3 regions of the Staphylococcus ratti genome follow, and region 2 is predicted to be linked to each of the others. Evidence: predicted binding sites of a transcription regulator. Region 2 holds the regulator's gene; each other region holds the start of a gene.

Region 1 (3,292 bases), 430 kb from region 2:
ATGCGTTTTTGAACGTATTCTTCATAAATACCCGCATGTTCAGCAATAACGTAGTTTGGATGTGCGAAAAACACAATTAATAAAACCAAGCTTACGATTGTCAAAATCAAAGAAATCATCCAAGCTATTTTCCACTTTTTTAAATTAGTGTTTAATTTATAGATGAGTCCATATTGAGCTATCGTGAGTCCTAGAATAAAGTATGGTATAACGAACAAAACTTTTGCATCTAGTCCTATAACAGCAATTAATAGGCCCATACCAATCAATAAATTGATTTCTTTTTTTAGATGTATAAAAATTAATAACAGCAGACCAACAACCGCGTATATCGTTAAGGCTTCACCAGGTTGTAGTAAAGCATGTAATATACCAAAAACAAATAACACTAGTAATCTACGTAAATATAAAACATATTTATTTTGGGCTTTTAATTTTGCCCTTTCCATAAAGATGTAAAAACCTATCCCAAACAAAGTAGAGAAGATAGCAAAAAATTTACTTTCCACAAATATTGATAAAAAGCTAGCATAAAGCCCTTCTATACCAATATTAGCTGGCTCTACACTAATAAATCTTATTCCTATTACATTAACGAGAATAATACCTAATAATGCAAAACCTCGCAAATAGTCTAGCGTGTCAATACGCCTATTTATGTCTTCCATTCCTTCACGTCCTTTTTTATAATTCCTAAAACAGTTTATTCAATAAACATTATTATGTCTATCAGACTTATGTAGGAAATATTTAAATACAAAAGTGAGATATACAACATTTAGAATCAAACCAAGTAACTCTAATATTATGGAAATAATAGTAAAACATCCCTTTATTATTTTTACTTTTTGAGAAAAAATGAGAAGATGGTAGCAGATCAATTAAGTATATTTGTATTGAGTGAAAATTTATGGACAACCCAATTGCTTTTGTCCAAGTATAAAAGAGTTAAAGGCGACGAAATCACTTGTTTTACTAATTTTAAATCGTAAAAAAATCAAGTGGCATTGACATTCCAAAGTTTAAGCAAAGTTCTGCTTCTACAAATAACGAATTAGCGTCTCTTAAAATTATCAAATACTGACGCAATAATTCAAGAAGAATTTGATGATAGAAAGAAGAAATGACTCGACTATAATTTTTCGTTTTTTAAGCCCTCGTGGTGCTTAAATATAAATTTATTCAAAGGAGAGATCTAAAATGAAATTTAAAGATTGGAAAATTACTATTAATGGAAAAGGTACTCATAATGTTGTAGCTAGCGACGATACTTTATTAATTTTACATGGATACCAACACGTTGAAATAGCATTAAAATTTGAAAATGATACCATCCAAGTCAAATCTCTAGGTTATGACCAAGATGCTACTATTAACCCTACTACAAAAGAGATTATTGTTAATGTAACCGACTTATTAGAAGACGATGAATAGTTTAATATATGTCAATAACGGTGTCTATCGTACCCAATAAGAACAGAAGGCTCATGAAATTTGGTAAATGACCAATATGAATTCAAATAATCATGATAATTATGAATAGAAACTACCGCTTCCTCCACCTCTACAGAAATGAATGTATGGGTTAATTGTAAGATATTGGAGGTTTCGGAATAAAAAAAGAGCGTTCACGTTCGCTCTTTTTTCTTGTTTACAAAACCGAACATACGTTCTATAATTGTGTAGAGGTGTTTTTGATGAAGAAAATAATTAACCCTGATATGCCTGAAATTTTTGCGTATGAAGCAGATTATAGAAAAATACCTAGAAAGTACTTAAACTCAAGTATTCCTAAAGGAAGAGGAAGTATAAAGTGGCAGCCTTTTATGTCTATTCCTGAACAATTTGAGAATATTTCTGAATATATTAAAGCTCAAAATAAAATTGCTATGCCATCGCTAGACAACGATCACTTAGAATTTCTTAATGACCAACTATCTCTTAAATTGAACGGAAATAAGCGTGCAGAAATCACTTATTGGAAAAATGGACATATCTTTTCTATTAAATGCTATATGAAAAGTGTTAATAAGTTAGAGGGAATTTTAGAAGTGACTAATTATAGTAAAAATGAATTCTTGGCGATTGATTTGAAAAGCATTATAGAAATCAATTAATAGATTATTCAAGGTTGTGAGACATATGTACGATTATCATTATTGTGAAGATAGAGATATAATATGTGTTGATTTACAGAGCTTTTTTGCGAGTATATCATGTAAACTTAATAATTTAGATCCTCTAAAAGTTAAACTAGCTGTGGTAGCAGATACAAAAAGACAAGGATCTGTTGTACTTGCAGCCACTCCTGAACTAAAAAAATTAGGAATAAAAACAGGGTCCCGATTGTATGAAATACCTCATAGAAGCGACATTTATATCACAAACCCTAAAATGATGACCTATATAAAAGTTTCTAACGAAATAACCAAAATCGCTTTACAGTATTTGCCACACGTAGATTTTCTTCAGTACAGCATCGATGAGTTTTTTATGGATATAACTGAATCCTATCATCTATTTGCAAAAACACCTTTTGAATTTGCGGAATTATTGCAGAACCAAATATTTAATCACACTGGTATTAAAAGTACAATTGGCATAGGGTCTAACATGCTCCTCGCTAAAGTATCTATGGATATTGAAGCCAAAAAAACGAAAACTGCTATAGCAGAATGGCGCTATGAGGATGTACCTAATACCTTATGGGCTATTGATAACCTTACTGATATGTGGGGGATCAATAAACGGACAGCCCAAAAGTTAAATAAGCGCGGCATTTTTAATATCAATCAACTGGCTCATTATCCATACGAATACTTAAAAAGAGATTTTGGAATTATTGGACTTGATTTACATTTGCATGCCAATGGTATAGATGAGAGCTTGATAAGAAAACCGCATAAAACTAAAAATAAAGGACTAGGTAAAAGTCAAATTTTGATAAGAGACTATAAATTAACTGAATTAAAAACAGTATTGATAGAACAAGTTGATGATGTATATTATAGGACAAGGAAAAAAGGCCTCTTCCCCACTACAGTATCTGTTAATGTAGGTTATGCAGATTCTGGAGGTATTAGAAAGCAATTCACTAACAAAAATGGATTTAAATCTACCACTGCTGTTATTGACATATTGTGGGGTTATTTAAAAGAAAGATTAGAATTTGATAGGTTGTATAGAACTATAGGTATTCATTTTACTAATTTTAAAAGCAACTCTATCAAACAATTGGAGCTTTTTAAAGACGAAAGAGAACAAAAAACAGAAATGATTGATTTCGCTTTAG
Region 2 (3,292 bases):
TTGAACAAGCGCTAAGGAAACGTATTCCTGATGCGATAGATTTAATTGTGACACCTTTCTTAGTATTACTTGTCATGGTTACTTTAGGGTTATTTGTAATTGGACCTGTTTTCCATTCTATTGAGACAATTATTTTATCAGGCACTGAATGGGTACTTGCTTTACCATTTGGTATTGCTGGATTGTTGATTGGATTTTTCCAACAAATTATCGTTGTCACAGGGGTACATCACATTTTCAATTTTATGGAAATTCAATTGCTAGAGAAGTTCCATTATAATGCATTTAATCCGATTATCTCAGCAGCTATGACAGCCCAAGCCGCAGCGGCGGTTGCAGTGGGACTTAAAACAAAGAAAGCGAAATTAAAAGCGCTTGCTATACCTTCTGCTTTTTCAGCATTACTCGGTATTACGGAACCAGCCATTTTTGGTGTGAATTTACGTTACTTTAAACCTTTTATTTGTGGTCTGATCGGTGGTGCAGTAGGTGGCTTCTTTGCGGCTATTTTCCAATTGAAAGCTTCAGGTATGGCTATTACTGTTTTACCTGGTATTTTACTATTTTTGAAAGATATCGGACAGTTACCATTTTATATTTTAGTATTGGTTATTTCATTTGTAACGGCTTTTGTATTGACGTGGTTTTTTGGTTACAGTGATAAATTGGCAGAAGAAATTAAGGAAGCGTAGTTATTAACTTAAATATTATCAATCATAGCGGTGAAGAAATCTACTATCTTAGTATTTCTTTATCGCTTCTTTCTTGTTTTACAAAGGAACATATGGATTGAAATTTAATAAATAAAGCTCTGACAACTGTATGATACAAAATAAACCACCCGTTTGTATGTACGGATGGTCATGATTTTTATTAACAAAGGAGATGCACGCAATATTAAAATTCTCTAAATAAACCTACTACTTTACCTAATACAGTAACGTGCTCCAAATAAATAGGTTCTAAGCTACTATTTTCGGGTTGTAAGCGATAGCGATTTTTCTCTTTATAAAATCGCTTAACTGTAGCTTCATCATCTTCAGTCATCGCAACAATAATATCGCCATTTTCAGCAATAGATTGGCTTCGTACGATTACTTTGTCGCCATCTAAAATACCAGCTTCAATCATACTGTCGCCTACAACGTTCAAAATGAATATTTGACCATTGTGCGTTGAAGTGAAGTGTTCGGGTAACGGATAATACTCTTCAACATTTTCAACAGCAGTAATCGGTGTCCCAGCAGTTACTTTACCAATAACAGGAACGTAAATCGTTTCTTCCATATTGACCGGTTCGCCCATCAATTCACTTACGATTTCGATAGCTCTCGGCTTTGTAGGATCACGACGTATATATCCTTTCTCTTCTAAGCGTGACAAATGACCATGTACAGTCGAACTTGAAGCAAGACCTACCGCTTCTCCAATTTCACGAACGCTTGGTGGATAACCTTTCGTTTGAACAATTTGTTTTATGAATTCGAATATTTCCTCTTGTCTTTTTGTAAGTTCTCTCATCAAATGTGCACTCCTTTGCCTAATTTAAATACATTATAGCACAGATTTCAGAGAGGAACAAACATTTGTTCGTTTCTATATTGACACAGAACATTCGTTCTGATAAAATTCAGATACAAACAAATGTTCTAGAGGTGTTTACAATGATCAAAGCTAAATTAAATGAAATATATTTGTATGTATCTGTGTTTATCATTTCAATAATCATATTTTTTGTGTTTTTCATAATGGCAAGCCATGATGCGCATACAGAACAAACGTACGAAATGACTGACCATCAAATTAATACAAATCAAACAGAGCACATGCAAAAATACGAACAAAAAGCAAAGGAACAACAAAGTGTGCTTGCCTTTAGTGTTCGCTAATATATTCTGATGAAACATAATGTAACTACTATAACGTCATATTGAATTGAGGCGCTCGTAATGAATGAGAGAGTAAAAAGAGATAATTCAAAGCGAAGGACGATGTGAAAGAAAAGATTCTGATTTCACATCGTCTATTTTATGTTTTAAATTAGCCATCGTGGTTGGTTTTAAGCGGTTTTTCTGTTATATTTTGTAGAGAATATTGACGGAGGTTATCCATTATGCTTAGTCAAGATAAATTAAAACGCATAAATGAACTTGCAAAGAAAAAGAAAAATGAAGGTTTAACAAAAGAGGAAGCGAAAGAGCAATCACAATTGAGAAGTGAGTATCTTGCATCATTTCGCAACAGTTTTAAAGAACAAATCGAACATACAAAAGTCATTGACCCTGAAGGAAATGATGTTACACCTGACAAACTAAAAGATATACAAAAGAAGAATCGAACACGCGACTAGTACAATCCTTATGTAATTTTAGGTGTTATGAATCATAATAAGGTATAATGATTCTAGTAGCGAATAGAAAGGAAGTCATAATATGTTTGGACAAAAAGATACACACGCAGTAAATACTTTACGTGCGCTTAGCATCGATGCAATTGAAAAGGCGAATTCAGGGCATCCTGGGTTGCCAATGGGTGCAGCGCCAATGGCTTACACACTTTGGACACAACATTTAAATTTTAACCCTAATTCTGACACGTATTTTAACCGCGACCGATTTGTACTTTCGGCTGGACACGGTTCAGCACTGTTATACAGCTTACTTCATGTATCTGGTGGATTAGAATTGGAAGAGCTTAAGCAATTTAGACAGTGGGATTCAAAAACACCAGGTCACCCTGAATATCACCACACAAAAGGTGTAGAAATTACTACTGGGCCACTTGGACAAGGTTTTGCGATGTCTGTTGGTATGGCAATGGCGGAAAAACATCTTGCTGCAAAATTCAACCAAGATGACATCGCTCTTGTAGATCACTACACGTACGTGTTAGCTTCAGATGGAGACCTTATGGAAGGTATTTCGCATGAAGCGGCTTCATTAGCAGGACATTTAAAATTAGACAAATTAATTACTTTATATGATTCAAACGATATTTCTTTAGATGGAGAAACGAACAAATCATTTTCTGAAGATATTAAACAACGCTTTGAAGCGTACGGTTGGAACCATATTCTTGTTAAAGATGGCAACGATTTGGAAGCTATCCATAAAGCTATCGAAGAAGCAAAATCTCAAAAAGGACCAACAATTATTGAAGTTAAGACAATTATTGGTTACGGTTCGCCAAATAAATCTAACAGTCATAGCTCACATGGTGCACCTTTAGGTGAAGAAGAGCGTGAACTAACATTTAAAAATTATAAGTTAGATGCATCTAAATCATTCCAAGT
Region 3 (3,292 bases), 550 kb from region 2:
TTAACCTTTCATTCCATTCCGAAAATAATCATACGCAAAAAAGGATGCAACCAAGAGAAGCCCTATCACCATACACACCGTTGATAATGCCTTCATCTCAACTTCACCCCTTACCTAATCTTTATACGAGTGGTCAATGTACAGCTTACGCTTTTCAAAGACGCTATGATATCGGGAAGCCAATCAACAACGGTTGGGGAGACGCAAAAAATTGGCGAACAGCTGCCGAAAGGGAAGGATTTCGAGTTAATGCCATGCCTGAAGTGGGAGCAGTGCTTGTCTCTGAAGAAGGCATGTATGGCCATGTAGCACTAGTTGAAGCAGTGAAGCCTACGCATATTCTTGTTTCTGAAATGAATTGGATTGCGCCTTATGTTGTAAGTCAAAGAGTCATTGAAAATTTTCAACAGTATACCTATATTCATTGAAAATGACTATTTACGCTTATTAATATAAATAGTGATAGAATCCTTCATTTTGTGTTATATTATCATCAAACTAATAAACTGCATTCGGAGACGAAATAGCACGGTTAAATAACGTTATAGGAGGTCTGGTAATGGGCGTACATCAATATTTTAAAAGACTATCTGATTTAGAAAAATTAATTCGTTTGCCAGGAAAGTTTAAATATTTCGAACATAACGTAGCCGCGCACTCTTTTAAGGTGACGAAAATTGCTCAATATTTAGGCACTGTCGAAGAATATCATGGAAAAGAAGTGGATTGGAAAAGCTTATATGAAAAGGCGCTAAATCATGATTTTGCGGAAGTTTTTACCGGTGACATAAAGACGCCGGTTAAATACGCAAGTGGTGAATTGAAAAAATTATTTTCACAAGTTGAAGAAGAAATGGTGGATACATTTATTACCGAGGAAATACCAGAAAAGTATAGAGCCATTTATCGACAGCGCCTTCAAGAAGGTAAAGATGATTCATTAGAAGGCCAAATTTTAGCTGTTGCCGATAAAATTGACCTCCTTTACGAAACATTTGGAGAAATCCAAAAGCGTAACCCAGAGCCGCTATTTTTTGAAATTTATGAAATGAGCTTAGAAACGATTATGCAGTTTGATCACTTGTATTCTGTCCAAGACTTTATAGAAAATATTATTCCAGAGATGCTAACTGAGAAATTCATTCCACGTACAGAATTGAGAGAAACAACGATGCAAATACTTAATAACAAGAAAGTGTGATACGATGATTTGGTATATATTGGCAGCATTCTTTCCATGTGTTCTCGTAGTGATATTTAGTGCGATAACTCGAAATAAATGGGTGGGCACAATCATCACACTTATTTTAATTGGAGCATCGATTTATAAAGGTTTCTTTCATAATGAATGGATTATTTTTTTAGATGTAGTGTCATTACTTGCTGGTTATATTATTGTAGATCAATTGCATATTCATCAAAGACAAGATTTAGAAGGATAAGATTTCTGTATACAGGAATCTTATCCTTCTTTTAAATGTTTGTTATAGTGAATGCGTAAAAGAATATGCATCATTCTTAATAATGACATTCCCGAACAGATGTTTGGAATTCGGAGTGTTTTTTTGATAAAATAAGTTTATTATTGCTGTGAAAGGGGCGAACACGGATGGAGCATCACGATTTTAAAATTGCTTCAGCATTTGATCCTCAAGGTGACCAACCTAAAGCGATTGCAGCGCTTGTTAAAGGCATAAATGAAGGGAAGCGTCATCAAACGTTACTTGGTGCAACAGGTACAGGTAAAACGTTTACGATGAGTAATGTAATTAAAGAAGTAGGCAAGCCAACATTAATTATTGCGCATAACAAAACACTAGCAGGGCAACTTTATAGTGAGTTTAAGGAATTTTTTCCTGAAAATAGAGTAGAGTATTTTGTGAGTTATTATGATTACTATCAACCAGAGGCTTATGTGCCCTCAACAGACACTTTTATTGAGAAAGATGCGTCGATTAATGATGAAATTGATCAGCTACGTCACTCAGCGACAAGTGCATTATTTGAGCGCGATGATGTCATTATCATTGCAAGTGTAAGTTGTATTTATGGTTTAGGTAATCCAGAGGAGTATAAAGACTTAGTTGTAAGCATCCGCGTAGGTATGGAAATGGATCGTAGCGATCTTTTAAGAAAGCTTGTAGATGTTCAATACACGCGTAATGATATAGATTTTAAGCGTGGTACTTTTCGTGTTAGAGGCGATGTAGTGGAAATATTCCCGGCTTCTAAAGACGAATTATGCATTCGCGTAGAGTTTTTTGGAGATGAAATTGACCGTATAAGTGAAATTAACTACCTTACAGGAGAAGTTTTACGTGAGCGTGAGCATTTTGCTTTATTCCCGGCCTCTCACTTCGTTACGCGTGAAGAAAAAATGAAAATAGCGATTCAGCGTATTGAAAAGGAATTAGAGGAACAACTTGAAAAGTTGCGTAGTGAAAATAAATTGTTAGAAGCACAACGTTTAGAACAGAGAACGAATTACGACTTGGAAATGATGCGTGAGATGGGCTTTTGTTCAGGAATTGAAAACTATTCTGTACACCTTACATTACGCCCATTAGGTTCGACGCCATATACATTGTTAGATTATTTTGGCGATGACTGGCTTATTATGATTGATGAATCCCACGTTACGTTACCACAAATTAGAGGAATGTATAATGGTGACCAAGCGCGTAAAAATGTATTGGTAGAACACGGCTTTCGTTTACCAAGCGCTTTAGATAACCGACCACTTAAATTTGAAGAGTTCGAATCAAAGGCACGCCAATTGGTTTACGTTTCTGCCACACCAGGTCCATACGAATTAGAGCACACAGATGAGATGGTAGAACAAATTATTAGACCAACCGGCTTATTAGATCCTAAAATCGAAGTGCGCCCGACTCGAAACCAAATTGATGATTTATTATCAGAAATTCATGAACGCGTTGAGAATAATGAGCGCGTACTTATTACGACATTAACGAAAAAAATGAGTGAAGATTTAACGACTTATCTTAAAGAAGCTGGGGTAAAAGTAAATTATCTTCATTCAGAAATTAAAACTTTAGAGCGTATCGAAATCATTCGGGACTTAAGAATGGGAACCTTCGATGTCCTTATTGGTATTAACTTATTAAGAGAGGGAATTGATATTCCGGAAGTTTCATTAGTTGTAATTTTAGACGCAGATAAAGAAGGGTTTTTACGCTCAGAACGCTCTCTTATCCAAACAATTGGTCGTGCAGCGCGTAATGATAAAGGTGAAGTGATCATGTATGCAGACAAAGTCACAGATTCTATG

Evidence for each region. Region 2 encodes LexA, which represses DNA repair genes until DNA is damaged. Its sites were predicted from a motif close to CGAACATATGTTCG; they were not measured.
Region 1: LN051_RS04490 (YolD-like family protein) is a predicted target of LexA. The motif match lies at 1,661-1,674, and genes of this name have one in related genera.
Region 3: uvrB (excinuclease ABC subunit UvrB) is a predicted target of LexA. The motif match lies at 1,535-1,548, and genes of this name have one in related genera.

The regions. Positions count from the first base shown of each region.
Region 1 is NZ_CP086654.1:923,912-927,203, reverse strand. It holds gene LN051_RS04500 (DUF418 domain-containing protein) at 1-668, opposite strand, end outside; gene LN051_RS04495 (hypothetical protein) at 1,201-1,434, shown strand; gene LN051_RS04490 (YolD-like family protein) at 1,698-2,117, shown strand; gene LN051_RS04485 (Y-family DNA polymerase) at 2,143-3,292, shown strand, end outside.
Region 2 is NZ_CP086654.1:1,352,495-1,355,786, reverse strand. It holds gene LN051_RS06555 (sucrose-specific PTS transporter subunit IIBC) at 1-692, shown strand, start outside; gene lexA (transcriptional repressor LexA) at 898-1,521, opposite strand; gene sosA (DNA damage-induced cell division inhibitor SosA) at 1,665-1,889, shown strand; gene LN051_RS06540 (DUF896 domain-containing protein) at 2,114-2,350, shown strand; gene tkt (transketolase) at 2,433-3,292, shown strand, end outside.
Region 3 is NZ_CP086654.1:1,900,078-1,903,369, reverse strand. It holds gene LN051_RS09255 (COG3942 and LysM peptidoglycan-binding domain-containing protein) at 1-428, shown strand, start outside; gene LN051_RS09250 (YfbR-like 5'-deoxynucleotidase) at 560-1,201, shown strand; gene LN051_RS09245 (CsbA family protein) at 1,206-1,442, shown strand; gene uvrB (excinuclease ABC subunit UvrB) at 1,610-3,292, shown strand, end outside.